DNA from 3 places in the Bacillus safensis genome. Region 1 is predicted to be linked to each of the others. Evidence: riboswitches for the same ligand, from Rfam matches in the RefSeq annotation. Region 1 holds a riboswitch; each other region holds the start of a gene.
What was found. A riboswitch is a leader RNA that binds a small molecule or an ion and turns the genes downstream of it on or off. The one in region 1 is predicted to bind S-adenosylmethionine.
Positions count from the first base shown of each region.

Region 2: it holds a riboswitch for S-adenosylmethionine, as region 1 does, so the genes downstream of both, AAYR28_RS18065 (5-methyltetrahydropteroyltriglutamate--homocysteine S-methyltransferase) here and AAYR28_RS05265 (bifunctional homocysteine S-methyltransferase/methylenetetrahydrofolate reductase) in region 1, are expected to answer to the same signal.
Region 3: it holds a riboswitch for S-adenosylmethionine, as region 1 does, so the genes downstream of both, mtnW (2,3-diketo-5-methylthiopentyl-1-phosphate enolase) here and AAYR28_RS05265 (bifunctional homocysteine S-methyltransferase/methylenetetrahydrofolate reductase) in region 1, are expected to answer to the same signal.

Region 1 covers NZ_CP154909.1:1,051,433-1,056,793, forward strand. Annotated here, with positions in the region: gene metH (methionine synthase) at 1-484, opposite strand, end outside; gene AAYR28_RS05265 (bifunctional homocysteine S-methyltransferase/methylenetetrahydrofolate reductase) at 468-2,309, opposite strand; SAM riboswitch class I at 2,388-2,506, opposite strand; gene AAYR28_RS05270 (YajQ family cyclic di-GMP-binding protein) at 2,588-3,079, opposite strand; gene AAYR28_RS05275 (CvfB family protein) at 3,305-4,153, shown strand; gene AAYR28_RS05280 (BMP family lipoprotein) at 4,299-5,276, shown strand; gene AAYR28_RS05285 (methyl-accepting chemotaxis protein) at 5,273-5,361, shown strand, end outside.
Region 2 covers NZ_CP154909.1:3,503,108-3,508,468, forward strand. Annotated here, with positions in the region: gene AAYR28_RS18055 (four-carbon acid sugar kinase family protein) at 1-1,283, shown strand, start outside; gene AAYR28_RS18060 (gluconate:H+ symporter) at 1,333-2,652, shown strand; SAM riboswitch class I at 2,735-2,847, shown strand; gene AAYR28_RS18065 (5-methyltetrahydropteroyltriglutamate--homocysteine S-methyltransferase) at 2,936-4,060, shown strand; gene AAYR28_RS18070 (glycoside hydrolase family 1 protein) at 4,115-5,361, opposite strand, start outside.
Region 3 covers NZ_CP154909.1:1,255,642-1,261,002, reverse strand. Annotated here, with positions in the region: gene AAYR28_RS06405 (1,2-dihydroxy-3-keto-5-methylthiopentene dioxygenase) at 174-704, opposite strand; gene AAYR28_RS06400 (methylthioribulose 1-phosphate dehydratase) at 721-1,359, opposite strand; gene AAYR28_RS06395 (2-hydroxy-3-keto-5-methylthiopentenyl-1-phosphate phosphatase) at 1,323-2,018, opposite strand; gene mtnW (2,3-diketo-5-methylthiopentyl-1-phosphate enolase) at 2,018-3,238, opposite strand; SAM riboswitch class I at 3,344-3,445, opposite strand; gene AAYR28_RS06385 (pyridoxal phosphate-dependent aminotransferase) at 3,490-4,680, opposite strand; SAM riboswitch class I at 4,845-5,002, shown strand; gene mtnK (S-methyl-5-thioribose kinase) at 5,083-5,361, shown strand, end outside.

The DNA.
Region 1 (5,361 bases):
TTGTTTCTAAAAGAAGGGCATCACACTTTCCGTCAATCAGAGCGCGGGCCTGCTCTTCATAATTTCTGACGAGCTCACTGAAGGTTGTGCCGCCTGTTACAGATAATGTTTTCGTTGTCGGGCCCATTGCGCCTACAACAAAACGAGGCTTTTCTGGTGTGGAGAAACGGTCAGCTTCTGCCTTTGCCAGCTGCGCAGCTCGAACATTGAGTTCATAGGCAAGGTGCCCAAGCCCATATTCGTCAAGGACGAGCTTTGTCGCGCCGAACGTATTTGTTTCAATGAGGTCAGCACTTGCTTCAAGGTACTCCCTATGGATCTTAGAGATGATGTGAGGGGCTGTCACATTCAAATACTCGTTACAGCCCTCATACTCTTCTCCGCCAAAGTCCTCTGCTGTCAGGTTGGCGTTTTGAATCATTGTGCCCATTGCCCCATCAAGGACGAGGATGCGTTTTTTGAGCTGTTCAGTGATAGGTGACATGGACGTTAGACTCCTTTTCTTTCTGATGGATGTAGGTGGTCAGTTCTGCTGTTAAATCTGATCGAAGGAAAGGAGTAATTAAATAAATGCCATTAAACAATTCGCAGGCTGTATCTAATAAAGAGCGGGCAATCGCTAAGCCTTCTGCTCGCTGCTTTTCTTTATCCTCGCCAGCTTTGGCCATAATGTCACGAATAGAATCAGATAATTTGATGCCTGGAATTTCGTGATGAATAAACTCTGCATTTCGGCTGCTTGTTAACGGCATAATGCCGATATAAATCGGTTTATCCAAGTGGCGGCTTTCCTCATGAATTTTCACAAGCTGTTCCTCAGAATAAACAGGCTGTGAAATAAAATAATCAGCACCGTATTCGATTTTTTTCTCAAGACGTTTCACCGCTTTATCAATATGGCGCACATTTGGGTTAAACGCGCCAGCCACTGAAAAATTGGTCTTTTTGCCAAGGGGCTTTCCTGAGAAAGAAAGGCCTTCGTTAAACTGTTTGATGAGACGAATCAAATCAAAGGAGGTTAAATCATACACAGATGTTGCACCTGGGAAGTCTCCAATTTTAGATGGATCGCCTGTGATCGCTAAAATATCGGTTAATCCAAGGGTGTCGAGCCCCATTAAATGAGATTGAAGCCCAATCAAATTACGGTCGCGGCATGTGATATGAACAAGAGAACGCATATCGAGCTGCTGCTTTAATAATGCGCCGCAAGCGACATTGCTAATGCGCGGAGTCGCAAGAGAATTATCGGCTAACGTCAATGCATCAATGCCAGCATTCTTTAATTCATTTGCAGCAACGAGAAATTTTTCGAAGTTCAGCTTCTTCGGCGGATCAAGCTCTACGATAATCGATCGTTTTTTCACAGCCAGCTCATCAAGACCTGGCTCAGTGCGCTGATCTTGGATGGAAATGATTTCTTCTTTTAACACCTTCACTTCTTTTTCAGTGATCGGTGCTAAATCTTTGACCGCTTCAGCCATTGCGCTAATATGCTGAGGTGTTGTTCCGCAGCAGCCTCCGATAATACGTGCGCCCTGATTTCTAAATTCAAGTGCACTTTTTCGGAAATAATCGTTATCGGTATCATAGACGAGTCTGCCTGCTTCAAGTGAGGGGAGACTGCTGTTAGGATAGACAGATAAATGCGAATTTTCCAAAAGTGGAACGCCTTCAAGTGCCTGAATCATGTGATAAGGGCCCAGCCTGCAGTTGATGCCGACAACATCTGCACCAAGAGATGATAACTCAGATAAACCATCCTTCAGCGGGGTACCATCCTGCAAAACGCCTTGTTCATGCATTGAGACGTTCATGACAATCGGAAGAGTCGTTTCTTTGCGGGCAATTTGGAGAACAGCCTTCGCTTCTTCTATATCATAATATGTTTCAAGCAATAATCCGTCAGGCTCTTCATTTAATAGGATGTACAGCTGCTCTCTAAAGCTTCGTTTGATTTCTTCTATAGAGTAAGCATTTTTGTTAAACGTTCGAATGCCGCCAATTGTTCCGAGTACATAAGCAGAGCCTGCGGCTGCTTTTGCAATTTGTACCGCTTTTGTATTGATGCGTTTCGTTTCTTCCTCTAAGCCGTAGCGGGATAGTTTAATATAATTCGCACCGTATGTGTTCGTTTGGATGATGTCAGCGCCTGCCTGCACATATGCTTCGTGCACGCGTTTCACTTCATCCTCTTTCGATAAATTTAATTCTTCAAAGCAGCGGTCAATGCCGTAAGAGTATAAAAGTGTTCCCATCGCTCCGTCAGCTATCAGTACGCGGTTTTGTAAGTCTTGTAATAGGCCCATTGTATTCCTCCTTATTTCTATGTAACAAAAAAAGCCTTCTGATAAGAAGAAGACTTTTTGGCTGTATCGTAATTCTTCTCCTTATCTTCCAAGCAGTTGCTTGCTGGATTTAGCACCTTGGTCATAGAAAATAGATTTCTACTACACCGGTTGCTGAGGCTTCACAGGGCCAGTCCCTCTGCCTCTCTTGATAAGAAAGCAATATGAACATGTCAATGAATTGAACTTCCATCAACTGTAACGAAAAATGCAGAAATAATCAATGGAAAATTTGAAATTTATCGAAAATTTATAAATTGGACATCAATCGGCAAATCGGCCTTGCGCATAAGAGAAATCACCTCTTGTAAATCATCTTTATTTTTCCCTGTCACACGCACTTGGTCATCCTGAAATTGTGATTTCACTTTGATGCCTGACTGCTTGATAAGCGCGTTGATCTTTTTGGCGTTGTCTTGATCAATCCCGCTGATCAGCTTCGCACGCTGGCGTACTGTACCGCCTAGGGCATGCTCAGTTTTTCCGTAATCGATGTTTTTAGTTGGAACATTTCGTTTGATCAGCTTTGTCACAAGCACATCTTTTAACTGCTCAAGTTTGAAGTCATCATCAGAAATGAGGACAAGCTCTTCTTTTTCGAGAGAAATATCACTTTTACTTCCTTTAAAATCATAACGGTTTTTAATTTCTTTCAGTGCTGCTTGAACAGCGTTTTGCACTTCAGGCAGTTCAACTTTCGATACAATGTCAAATGAGCTTTCTTTTGCCATCACACATGACCTCCAAGTTTAGATATTGCGTCTATTTTATCATGCAAATAGCAGAAGAAGAAAACTTTATCAAAGAGTAAAGCCGCCAGCCGTATAAATCGTGTCCAGTTTGTCCACTTTAGCTAACAGAACTAGAGATGTTCATGCAGGAAGAAGTATAGTAGAATAGAGTGAATCAAAAGATGAACGAACGCTCTTTTATGGGCAGATAGGAAGGAAGAGAACATGAGACCAGGTGAGCAACTGACCTTGCAAATAGAGAATGAAATGGAATACGGCTACTTTTTGACAGACGGTGAAGATTCGGTCCTCTTACACCGCAGTGAAATGACAGAAGATATTGGTGACCGAGATGAAGTAGAGGTCTACTTATATGTAGATCATGAAGAAAGACTCGCTGCTACGATGAAAATACCTACAATTAACGCACATACATACGACTGGGTAGAAGTCGTGGACGTGGTAGAAGACATGGGCGCATTTGTTGATGTTGGGCTGTCAAAGGATGCACTTGTTGCAACAGAACACCTCCCGCCTTTTGAGGAAGCATGGCCGAAAAAAGGAGACAAACTCTACTGTATGCTGAAAGTCACAAGCTACGGCAGAATGTTCGCAAAACCAGCCACAGAAGACGTGATCAGTGAATTGTTCACAGAGGCACCAGAAACCTTAATGAACAAAGAAATCACTGGAACAATCTATCGTTTAATTGCGACAGGTTCTTTTATGCTGACAGATACAGGCGTGCGTGGGTTTATTCACCGCACGGAACGAAAGGAAGAGCCACGATTAGGATCGACCGTGACAGGACGCGTCATTGCAGTGAAAGAGGACGGAACGGTGAACGTTTCTCTGCTTCCTAGAAAACAGGATGCACTATCTGTCGATGCAGAAGAAATTTTAACCTATATGAGAACAAGAAACGGCGCCATGCCTTATGGGGACAAAAGTGATCCAGAGGATATCCGCGAAAGATTTCAAATGAGCAAGGCAGCCTTTAAACGAGCACTAGGTCATCTCATGAAAAATGATTTAGTTTACCAAAAAGAAGGCTGGACATACGAGAAAAAGTGAGCATTTGCTCACTTTTTTATTTTTGTCTTAAATAATGGATTTTTTCTGTGAAAAAAGTCATGAAAAACCTTCACTAATCATTGAAACAACGCCTCTCAAATCCGATAAAAAAGGAGTAAGGATGATAAAAGGAGTGTGTTTTTGGATGAAAGTGAAGATTTCATTACTTCTGATGGCAGCCATGCTTATGGTGCTCGCCGCATGCGGTAATCAACAGGAGGGGGCGCCAAAATCAACTGCGAAGCATATTGGCGTTATGCTCACAGATGATGGTCTTGGTGATCAATCATTTAACGATTCATCATTTAAAGGATTAGAAAAAGCACGTGATGAGCTTGGCATTGAATTTGATTATAGAGAAATTGCAGAAACTGATACATATGAAAAAGGGCTGACAGAACTCGTAAAAGATGGAAATGATCTTGTCATTGGTGTAGGTTTCAGTATGCAAGAAGACCTGGAAAAAGTCGCAAAGAAATATCCGAAGAAGCAGTTCCTTTTGATCGATGCTGTATCTGAGCTGAAAAATGTGACCTCTGTGACGTTTAAAGAAGAGCAAGGCAGCTATTTAGCGGGAGCACTTGCTGCAATGACAACGAAAAGCGATGTCATTGGATTTGTTGGCGGTGTTGACGCAGATGTCATTCATCGTTTTGAAAAAGGATTTCAAAAAGGCGCCAAATCAGTCAATCCGAAAATCAAGATATTATCCACCTATGCCGGTACGTTTAGTGATGCAGGCAAGGGTAGTAAAATAGCCAAAGACATGATCAAAAAGAAAGCAGACGTTTTATATGCGGCAGCCGGTTATACAGGTGTCGGTGTATTAAAAGAAGCGCAGGCGCAGGGTAAATATGCCATTGGTGTAGACAGCGATCAGTACTATACTGCTGAAAAAGCGGTCATTTCGTCTATGGTGAAAAAAGTCGATGAAGTGGTCTATCAATTCAGTGAACAGCTCGTCAAGAACAATCAAATGAAAAGCGGACATGTTGTCTATGACTTAAGCAATGATGGAATCGATATGGCAAAAATCCGGATCCTGAAAAATGCTGAGACACTGACCAAAAAATTAAATGGTCTGAAGCAGACGCTTCTAAAAGAAGAGGGGGACGCATCATGAGCTTACGCGTCAAAATTTTACTTAACTCACTTATTTCACTTCTTTTAGCAGTTGGCGTCATCGCCTTTATCATTGTCAGCATGAC
Region 2 (5,361 bases), 1.2 Mb from region 1:
TACATGGCATCTCTGTTTTCACCGATTGGTCAGAAGAAAGCATTGAGGCTGGTTTTCTTGAAGACAGCCGCATGTTCTTTATTTTGACCAATTCACGCAGTATGACTGAGAAAGAAACTGCCGCTGCGCACAAAACAATCGCAGCAACCATTGTAAAGGTGGCTGAACGTCTTAATCAGGACTTCGTCATTGTCAGCCGAGGGGATTCTACTCTTCGCGGACACTTTCCGCTTGAAACTGAAGTACTCAAAACGACCATTGAACAGCAAAGCTCCCGCCAGTTCGATGGTGAAATCCTTCTTCCTTTTTTCCAAGAAGGTGGACGCTTTACGATCGACAATATTCATTACGTACAGGAAGGACACGAATTAATTCCTGCTGGTGACACAGAATTTGCAAGAGACCGTACATTCGGCTTTCAATCTTCTCATCTTGGAGAATGGATTGAAGAAAAGTCAGAAGGAATGTTCACAAAAGAGAACACTACCTACATTTCGTTAGCTGATCTGCGGGCTTTACGCATTGATCAAATCAAACAGCAGCTCATGAGTGTCAAGGATTTCAAAAAGGTGGTTGTAAACGCGGTGGACTATGATGATGTCAAAGTCTTTGTCACCGCTCTCATTGAAGCCATTCAAGCAGGACAGCAGCTGATGTTCAGAAGTGCGGCGGCGCTCACAAAAGTACTTGGCGGTATAGGGGATCAAGCCTTATTAACAAGAGATGCCTTGATCCAAGAAGAAAGCCCGCATGGTGGTCTCATTATGATCGGTTCTCATGTGAAAAAAACAACAGAACAATTAAAAGCGCTGCAACAAGATAAAGAGATAGCTTTTATTGAATTTAATACCCACCTCGTATTAGAGCCTGATGCCTTTCGCGAAGAAATTGACCGTGTCATTCAGCAAACTGAAGCACTGTTGGCAGCAGGTCAATCTGTAGCTGTTTATACAAGAAGAGAACGGCTTGATCTTGGGGATGATCGCCAAGAGGAAGAATTAAAGCTCTCTGTACAGATTAGTGATGCTGTGACAAGTATTGTCCAGCGTCTCACCATTCGTCCTAAGTATCTTATTGCCAAAGGTGGAATTACCTCCAGCGATATTGGAACAAGAGGACTTAGCGTGAAACGTGCGACCGTGGCAGGTCAAATCAAACCAGGGATCCCCGTTTGGCAAACAGGAGAAGAAAGCAAATTCCCTTTCATGTCTTATGTGATTTTCCCGGGAAATGTTGGGTCAAAGGATACGTTAAAAGAAGCTGTAGACATACTTGAAGGATAAGGCATAGGGGGTGTTTGCGCCCCTTATGCACCACAAAGGAGGAAAGATCATGTCGTTAGTGTTTATAGGACTTGGCGTTTTGTTATTGCTTTTACTCATGGTTGTCTTTAAGTTAAACGCTTTCATATCTTTGATTATTGTCTCTTTAATTGTTGCTGTGTTAGAAGGGATGACACCACTAGAAGCGATCGCTTCCGTCGAAAAAGGACTTGGCAGTACGCTCGGGCATCTCGCACTCGTTCTCGGTTTTGGTGCGATGCTTGGGAAATTGATGGCTGATTCTGGCGGAGCTCAGCGGATCGCGATGACACTCATTGACCGATTTGGCATCGGAAAAATCCAATGGGCGACGATGCTGACTGGATTTGTGATTGGAATTGCTCTATTTTATGAAACCGGATTCATTATCTTAATTCCATTAGTCTTTACGATCGCTCAGGCTGCAAGACTTCCTGTGCTGTATGTGGGGATGCCGCTCGTCGCTGCACTCATCACCACACATGGCTTCCTCCCCCCTCACCCAGGACCGACTGCCATTGCAAATGTCTTTCAGGCAAACATGGGACAAACCTTATTGGTTGGGATTATTTTAGCGATTCCTGCTGTTTTAGTAGGCGGACTTCTGTTTACGAAACTATTTAAAAAAGATCAGTTGCACGCACATATTCCAAAGAACTTATTTAATCCAAAGGAATTCACAGAAGAAGAAATGCCTAGCTTCGGCATTAGCATTTTCACCGCTGTTCTGCCTGTATTGCTTATGACATTTAGAGCATTTCTAGAAATTTTCTTCCCATCCTCTCCATTGCTGCCAACTGCTGAGTTTTTAGGCGAACCGGCGATTGCACTATTAATCTCAGTGCTGCTTGCCATCTACACGTTTGGGCTTGGAAGAGGAAAGAGCATGCAGGAAGTGATGAAGTCCATCACGGATTCTATCGGCTCTATTGCTATGATTCTATTAATTATTGCAGGCGGCGGTGCCTTTAAACAAGTGCTCATTGATAGCGGCGTCGATCAATACATTGCAGGGATCATGCAAGGAAGCACACTTTCTCCCCTGCTTCTGACTTGGCTCATTGCTGCTGTCCTTCGTGTCTCTTTAGGATCAGCCACTGTCGCCGGTCTCACGGCGGCTGGCATTTCTGCACCACTGATTGGCCTGACGGGTGTCAGCCCTGAATTAATGGTGATCGCAACAGGTGCGGGAAGTATTACATTCTCTCATGTGAATGATGCGGGTTTCTGGATTTATAAAGAATACTTTAACCTATCAATGGCTCAAACCTTTAAAACGTGGACATTGATGGTCACCGTGCTTTCACTTGTCGGACTTGCTGGTGTTCTTGTCGCTGATTTGTTCATGTAGGAAATTAAATTGTAAAAACCATTGACTTTTCCTCGAAAAGGTTGAATAATTGTGTTTATTAAGAAAATTGAATCAAAAGGTAACCTTATTAAGAGTGGTGGAGGGACTGGCCCTGTGAAACCCGGCAACCGCTGTTCCTAGGAACAGAATGGTGCTAATTCCTTAAGCAAGCAAATGCTTGTTTGAAGATAAGGCAGAGTTCTCACAGTATATGATGCTCTTCCTTATCTAAGGAAGAGCTTTTTTATTTGATTTTTTAACCTGAGGAAAGAAGGGATTCAGCATGACACAAGTACAAACCATTGGAAAGAAAACAACGAAACCGCCATTCCGCGCAGATCAAGTAGGAAGTTTACTTCGTTCAGAGCGCATCAAGGAAGCACGCAAGCAAAAAGCAGACGGTACGCTGACAGCAGAGCAGCTCCGACAAATTGAAAACGAAGAAATTACACGTATTGTAGAGAAGCAAAAAGAAATTGGGTTAGAGGTTGTCACAGATGGTGAATTCAGACGTGCATGGTGGCATTTTGACTTTCTTGAAGGACTCGATGGAGTTGAAGGATTTGAAGCAGATCAAGGCATTCAATTCCATAACACAACGACAAAAGCTAGAGGTATCAAGGTAACAGGCAAGATCGATTTTACAGATCATCCAATGCTGGAGGATTATCGTTTCCTTCACAGCATCGCTGGTGATCATACGGCTAAAATGACGATTCCAAGTCCGAATATGCTCTTTTTCCGTGGAAAGCTTGAAGAAGGAGTGTATGACAGCTTAGAGGAATTTCACCATGATGTGGCACAAGCGTATAAGAAAGCCATCCGTGCTTTTTATGATGCAGGCTGCCGCTACTTGCAGCTGGATGATACGGCATGGGCAGTGTTCTTTTCTGAAAAAGGCCATGAACAAATCAAAGCCTTTGGCCGTGAAGAAGATGAACTTCGTGAATCGTTTGCGAAGACAATCAATGAAGCTGTTGCCGACCGCCCAGAGGATTTGGTGATCACGATGCACATTTGCCGCGGTAACTTTAAATCAACTTGGGCAGCTGAAGGTGGTTACGAAGCAGCGGCAGAAACTATTTTTGCCGGCTTAGATCTTGATGGTCTCTTTTTAGAGTTTGACGACGATCGTTCTGGCGGATTTGAGCCCCTTCGATATGTGAAGAACCCAAACCTTCAAATCGTACTAGGCCTTGTCACTTCAAAATACGGAGAGCTTGAGCCAGTTGAACAGATTAAAAAACGCATTGAGGAAGCGGCTCAATATGTGGACATTAACCAAATTTGTTTGAGTCCACAATGCGGATTCGCCTCAACAGAGGAAGGCAACCTGTTAACAGAAGAGCAGCAATGGGAAAAGCTGCGTCATGTGATTGAGATTGCTGATCAAGTGTGGACTTCGTAGTCCCTCAGAGAAGAAAAAAAGACAAACCGCAGTATGGCGGTTTGTCTTTTTCTTTTATGCATCCAAATGTTCACCATTTGTCGCAATCACTTGTTCATACCAATCGAAGCTTTTCTTTTTCTTTCGATCTAATGTACCGTTTCCTTCATTATCACGGTCAACATAAATGAAGCCGTAGCGTTTTTTCATTTCAGCCGTTGATGCGCTGACAAGGTCAATTGGGCCCCAGCTTGTATAACCGATCAGGTCAACTCCGTCTGCAATCGCTTCTCTCGCCTCTAGCAAATGGCTTCTGAGGTAATCAATTCGGTAATCGTCTTGAATGGATCCGTCTTCTTCTACTTGATCGACAGCACCCAATCCATTTTCTACGATAAACAATGGCTTTTGGTAGCGGTCATACAGCTGATTCAGTGTTGTACGAAGTCCTTTCGGATCAATTTGCCAGCCCCAATCACTTGCTTCTAGATAAGGGTTTTTCACACCTTCAAATAAGTTACCGCCAGTCACTTGTCCAAGAATCTCTGGATCTGTACTTGTCACAAAGCTCATATAATAGCTGAAGCCAATATAGTCCACTGTATGGTTTCTTAAAATATCTTCGTCCCCTTCTTGGAACTCGATGTTGATGTCATTTTCAAGGAAATAACGTTTCATGTAACCTGGGTAATAACCTCTTGCCTGTACATCTGAGAAGAATAATGTTTTACGGTCTTGCTCAATTGCAGCAAACATATCTTCTGGTCTTGAGCTGTACGGATAAGTTGTCATCGCTGCAATCATACAGCCGATTTTCGCATCAGGAATGATTTCGTGTCCTGCTTTGACAGCCAAAGCACTTGCAACAAATTGGTGATGCGCTGCTTGATATTGAATGCTTTTCTCGTCATCACCCTCTTCAAATACAAGTCCGCCGCCAGTGAAAGGCGCATGTAATACAACGTTGATTTCATTGAAGGTCATCCAATATTTTACTTTGTCTTTAAAGCGGGTGAACAATGTTTTCGCGTATGTTTCATAAAGATCCACAAGCTTACGGTTTCTCCATCCGCCGTAGTTTTTCACAAGTGCGAGCGGCATTTCATAGTGAGAGATGGTGACAACTGGCTCAATTCCATGCTTATGCAGTTCATCAAATACTTTTTCATAAAAAGCGAGGCCTGCTTCATTCGGTTCCGCATCGTCGCCATTTGGGAAAATACGCGGCCAAGAAATGGATAATCTGAAGCACTTGAATCCCATTTCTGCAAAGAGTGCAATATCTTCTTTATAGCGATGGTAGAAATCGATTGCATCATGAT
Region 3 (5,361 bases), 200 kb from region 1:
TACCCAATCAAATTTGGGGGTAAACTTCAAATTTGGACAGGACTGACACATTGATTAAACAGAATTTTATCCTATGCAGAAGATCAAAATCAACTATTTTCTTTCTCATTTTATGTCTAATTTCCTAAAAAAAAGCTGATCTTCCGCCTCATGCGGAATGATCAGCTCTATCATTAAACCGTTTCTTCCTCGTAAATCGGCACCCAGCCCTCAGTTGTGACAAATATGCGAACTGCGACCACTTTGCGATCCTCTTGAAGTGTAAAGTAATGACGAATGTTTGGCGGAACAGAAATTAAATCACCTGGATTCAATCTCACATCAAAAAAGACGCCATCCTTGCCTTGAATAGCAAAGATTCCGTGCCCGCTCACAATAAAGCGTACTTCGTCATCTGTATGGTGATGCTCACGTTTAAAGTTTTGGAGCAGCTCATCAAGATTTGGCGTGGCATCAGATAATGAAATGACATCCTGCGCTTTGTACCCTCTTTTTTCAGAAATACTTTGGATTTCCTTTTGGAAAACAGTCAAAATCTCTTCCTTTTCCTCATCGGTTAAATCATACTTTTCTGATAAACGGTTTGGCAGCTTTTCAATATCCCAATGCTCATAAATGACCCCTTGGTTTTCCAAATATGATGCTACCTCTTGCTCGCTTTCAAGTAATGTGTTCTCTTCATTATGAATCAAAATCGTCGCCATGTGTTTTTCCTCCTTTTTATCTTACAAGCTGCTGTTGATAAAGCGCTAATTTTAAGTGATAGCTAAATAAAAATTCATATGCTTCTAATACTCGTTTTGCTTCAAAGGCTGTTTTTCCCCAGACCGTAATGCCATGATTGCGAATGAGTACAGCACCAGATGACGCCTCTAGTGTCAGATGTTTGGCAAATTGCTCTGCAAGCTGCGGAATATGAGCTGGATTTTCAATAATCGGAATCGACACTTCTGCATCCTCTTCCCAATAACCAAGCGCTTTGATGATTTCGTTGCCTTTAAAACGAATCTCTCCCTTATCCCCATACAGCTCTGACATCACATTATTATCGATTGTATGGACATGGAGGCAGCAGCCTGCTTTCGTCCGTTCATATACGTACGTGTGAAGCAGTGTTTCAGCTGATGGTCTAAGCGGCTCGTTCGGATCATGGGGCTGGCCTGCCGCATTTACTAGCACAAAATCTTCGTTTGTTTCTTTTCGTTTATCTTTGCCGCTTGCCGTCACCAAAAACGTGATTGGATCATCCGACACCTTGATTGATAAATTACCGCTTGTTCCGAAAAACCAATCTCTTTGAGCCAGTTCACGTTTAACGTCTGCTAGCTCCTGCCAGCGTTTGCTCTTTGCGTCTGCCATTCCTTCACTTCCTTTATTTGAACAAATTGCGCTTGTAGATCAATAAATGTGTCATATTCCTTGTGTACGAGCCCGAGCTCTTGACATTCATTGAGCAAGTAGTCGCGCGCAAACGTAAGATCCGCATGCTTCGCCGCCTCCACATCAGTCACTGAATCTCCGATCATGATGATGAAGTCATCCTCATGAGTCAGCTTTCGAATGATTGAGGGCTTGCAGCATCCGCAGCCATTTTGACATTGCTTATCGCAGGCATGCGGCCATTCAATCTGAATATGGTCTTCCACAAATGATGCATGGTTGCAATAAATATCGTCTCGATCGACAATGCCTTCGAGGATGGGGTAGACAAAAAAGTCCATCCCCCCGCTAAGTACATAGAAAGGAATATCTGATTTTTTTACCTCATCGACAAATTGCTTAAATCCTTCTCGAATCTCTGTATCCTCTAAAATAAATGATTGAATGGCATCCTTCTGATCACTTTTCAGTAATTGAAACATCTGCCCGACGCCTTCTTGAATGGTGATTTCCTTTGACAGGACACCATCCTTCAGCTTCGTCCATTCACTTGGTGCAAACTGTTTCATGATGCGGATGATATTATCATTTTTTGTAATTGTTCCATCAAAATCACAGCATACAATTGGTTTTTTCATTATTCTGCTACCCTTCCCCAAAGATCAAGTGCGGCTTTTAAGTCTTGGCAGGAAGCCGCCTTATCTTGGATGGACTCTTCATGTATCACGGCATCAATGATCGAACGAAATGCCTTCCCTCCTCCAATGGCTCCCCGCGGATGTCCGTGAATGCCTCCACCTGCATTTATCACATGATCAATTCCAAAATCTTTGATCAATACTGGTACCATTCCTGGATGAATGCCTGCTGACGGGACAGGGAATGTTTTTTGAACCGTATCCTCTTTTACGCAAGCTTCATAGATTCCAAAGGCATCTTTTTTCGAAAGAGCAACCGACCCATAAGGTGAGGGAAAGAGGCTCAAATCAGCGCCAGCATATCGATTTAATTTGCCTAAAAGAAGAGAATGCGAGAATCCATATTCAGGAGAGGATGTCAAAGCACCACTCACAGCGGGATGCGCCATAATCGGCAGTGGAATGTCTGGGTCCTCAGCTAGGCTTTGCATGACATCAAGGCCGTATGCAAAGACATTGAATAAGAGCGCATCTGCCCCAAGTTCAGCGGCCTTTCTCGCTCGATCCTTCAGGTCAAAGGTTCTGCCCGTTAAATTGACAGCATACAGTGTGCGGTGTCCTGTTTCTTCATAGGTTTCTTTTAAAATCGCTTTTCCTTCTTTGATTCGCTCTTCAAAAGGGGCTAATGGACTTTCGAATAAAATTTCATCGTCTTTGATGAAGTCAACCCCGCCTAATGCCTGTAAGCGGAGCTGCTCTTTTAAATCCTGCATATCACGGCCGATAACGCCTTTAAAAATACTCATCAATAATGGACGATCAAACACATTTACCTTTTTTCGTATGCCATCAATTCCAAATACAGGTCCTGGCAGGCTTTTTTTAAATTCTTCAGAAAATTGGATATCGACTAGCTTCACTTTTCCGTCTAGTGAAAGCTTTCCAAAAATCGTCGTAAAAACAGCTGGTAAATCAGCTGAAAAGTTTGCCTCAGGATAAGCAATGGTCACCTCTGATTGATAAAGGCCATTTTCGGCTGGAACAGCCTTTTCTAATACTTTTTCAACTCGGCCTTTATGCTTTTGAAGCTGCTCCTTTTTGAGCTGCGGCAAATCCGTCCATGATCCAACTGTTAAACCAAGCGCGATCTGCTCCGCTTTTCGATTTATTTGTTCATCCTCTCGATGTGTTAATACGTATGTTGCCAGTAATTCACTCACTAGGAATCCCCTTTCGATTGCGTCATGCATATGTTCAATAAAAAAACCTCTTCAAGTGCTTCATGAGCGCCTTAAAGAGGTTGTTTCGTGTCATTCATCCGAAGAATCTTATCTCTCAGCGCTTGCTGCAAGAATTAGCACCGTGCTTCATGGAAGTCGGTTGCCGGGCTTCATTGGGCTAGTCCCTCTGCCTACTCTTGATAAGAATATTCAATTTTCTTAAATATTGCCTGAATTATCGCACCATTTTTTTATGTTGTCAATGGCTTTTTTTCAAACAGCTTCAAAGCAGCGATGCGCTGAGCGGCTTCTTGTAATCGCTCCTCACTTGTTAGAAGCCCTACTCTCACGTACCCTTCACCGTGAGCACCAAAGCCATTGCCTGGCGCAACAACAACATGTGCCTTCTCTAATAATAAGTCAGAAAAGGCTTCAGATGTATATCCTTCCGGCACCTTTAACCAAGCAAAAAATGAACCCTTTGGTGCACTGACTTCCCAGCCAATTTCTTTGCAGGCAGCCATCCACACATTCCGCCTTTTCTCATATCCATCATTTTGCACCTGCACGCACGTTTGATCGCTTAATAGCGCTTCCGCTGCTGCATCTTGAGTGGCTTTAAACAGCGAGACAAACAGATGATCCTGATAAAGCTCAATTGCTTCAATAGCAGATGAATTTCCGGCTGCAAATCCTACTCTCCACCCTGCCATATTGTACGTTTTAGATAATGTGTAAATTTCTATTCCCGTCTCTTTCGCTCCCTCTACTTGCAGAAAGCTGAGCGGCTTTTCTCCATCAAATCCAATGCCGCCATATGCAAAATCATGGACTACACATAGCTCGTGATCTTTCGCAAATGTAACGGTTTCTTCAAAAAATGAACGGCTTGCCGTAGCCCCCGTCGGATTGTTGGGGTAATTTAAGTACATTAATTTTGCCTTTTTCTTATCATCCTCAGGCAGCAAATCGTAGTCAGGTAAAAAATCATTTTTTTCAAGAAGTGGCATGGTTACCATATGCGCTCCAGCAAGCACAGCGCCTGACCAATAATCAGGATAGCCAGGATCAGGGACAAGAAGCGTATCACCCGGATTCAGCAGGCATTGCGGCAGCTCAACAAGCCCTGCTTTCCCGCCAAATAAAATCGCAATTTCCGTCTTTGGATCAAGTGTGACGCCATATTCTCTTTCATAAAAAGCGGCAGCAGCCTTTTTTAATTTCGCTGTTCCACGGAATGAGGAGTATTGATGATTTTCAGGGTTTGCTACCGCTTTCTGCATGGCTTTTACAATGTGCGGAGGAGTTGGCTGATCAGGATTTCCCTGCCCCAAATTAATGATATCTGCCCCTTCCTGCACTTTTTTCTGCACCTTTTGGACAAGGGACGCAAAAAATTGTTTCGGTAATTGTTTCAACACATCTGATTGCTGGAATTCCATTTCTTCACCTTCTATTCAAGTTACGTGACAATACAATCACTGTAATGGATTGTTTTATGAATTGTAAAGCAATTTTGAAAAAAGATTGACATGTAAAGCAACGCTCTGATAATATCTTGAATTAAGAAATGCAAACAGACACGAAACAATTACATATTGATTTCTCTTATCGAGAGTTGGGCGAGGGATTTGGCCTTTTGACCCCAACAGCAACCGACCGTTAATACCACTGTGAAGTGGGGCGCAGCAAGTAACGCGCCAAGACAATTGTCTTATAGGGCACGGTGCTAATTCCATCAGACGTATGTGCTGAGAGATAAGAGAGGCTTTGAGCATACACACCATCAAGCCTCTTTCTCTCAGGAGAAAGAGGCTTTTTTATATGATTTGGAGGGGAAGCAATTGGTTACACTTACGGCATCATATGAAGAACTAACAGAAAGCTCGGCAGTTGCACTCGCAATTAGACTTGGTTTGATCCAAGAAAGCAGTCATTTGACATGTACTGAAATTGGTGACGGGAATTTAAATTACGTCTTTCATATTTATGATCACAAACAAGAAAAAGGATTGATCATCAAGCAGGCCCTGCCTTATGCAAAGGTGGTTGGGGAGAGCTGGCCGCTTACATTAGACCGGGCAAGAATTGAAAGTGCCGCCCTGATCAAGCAGTCAGAATAT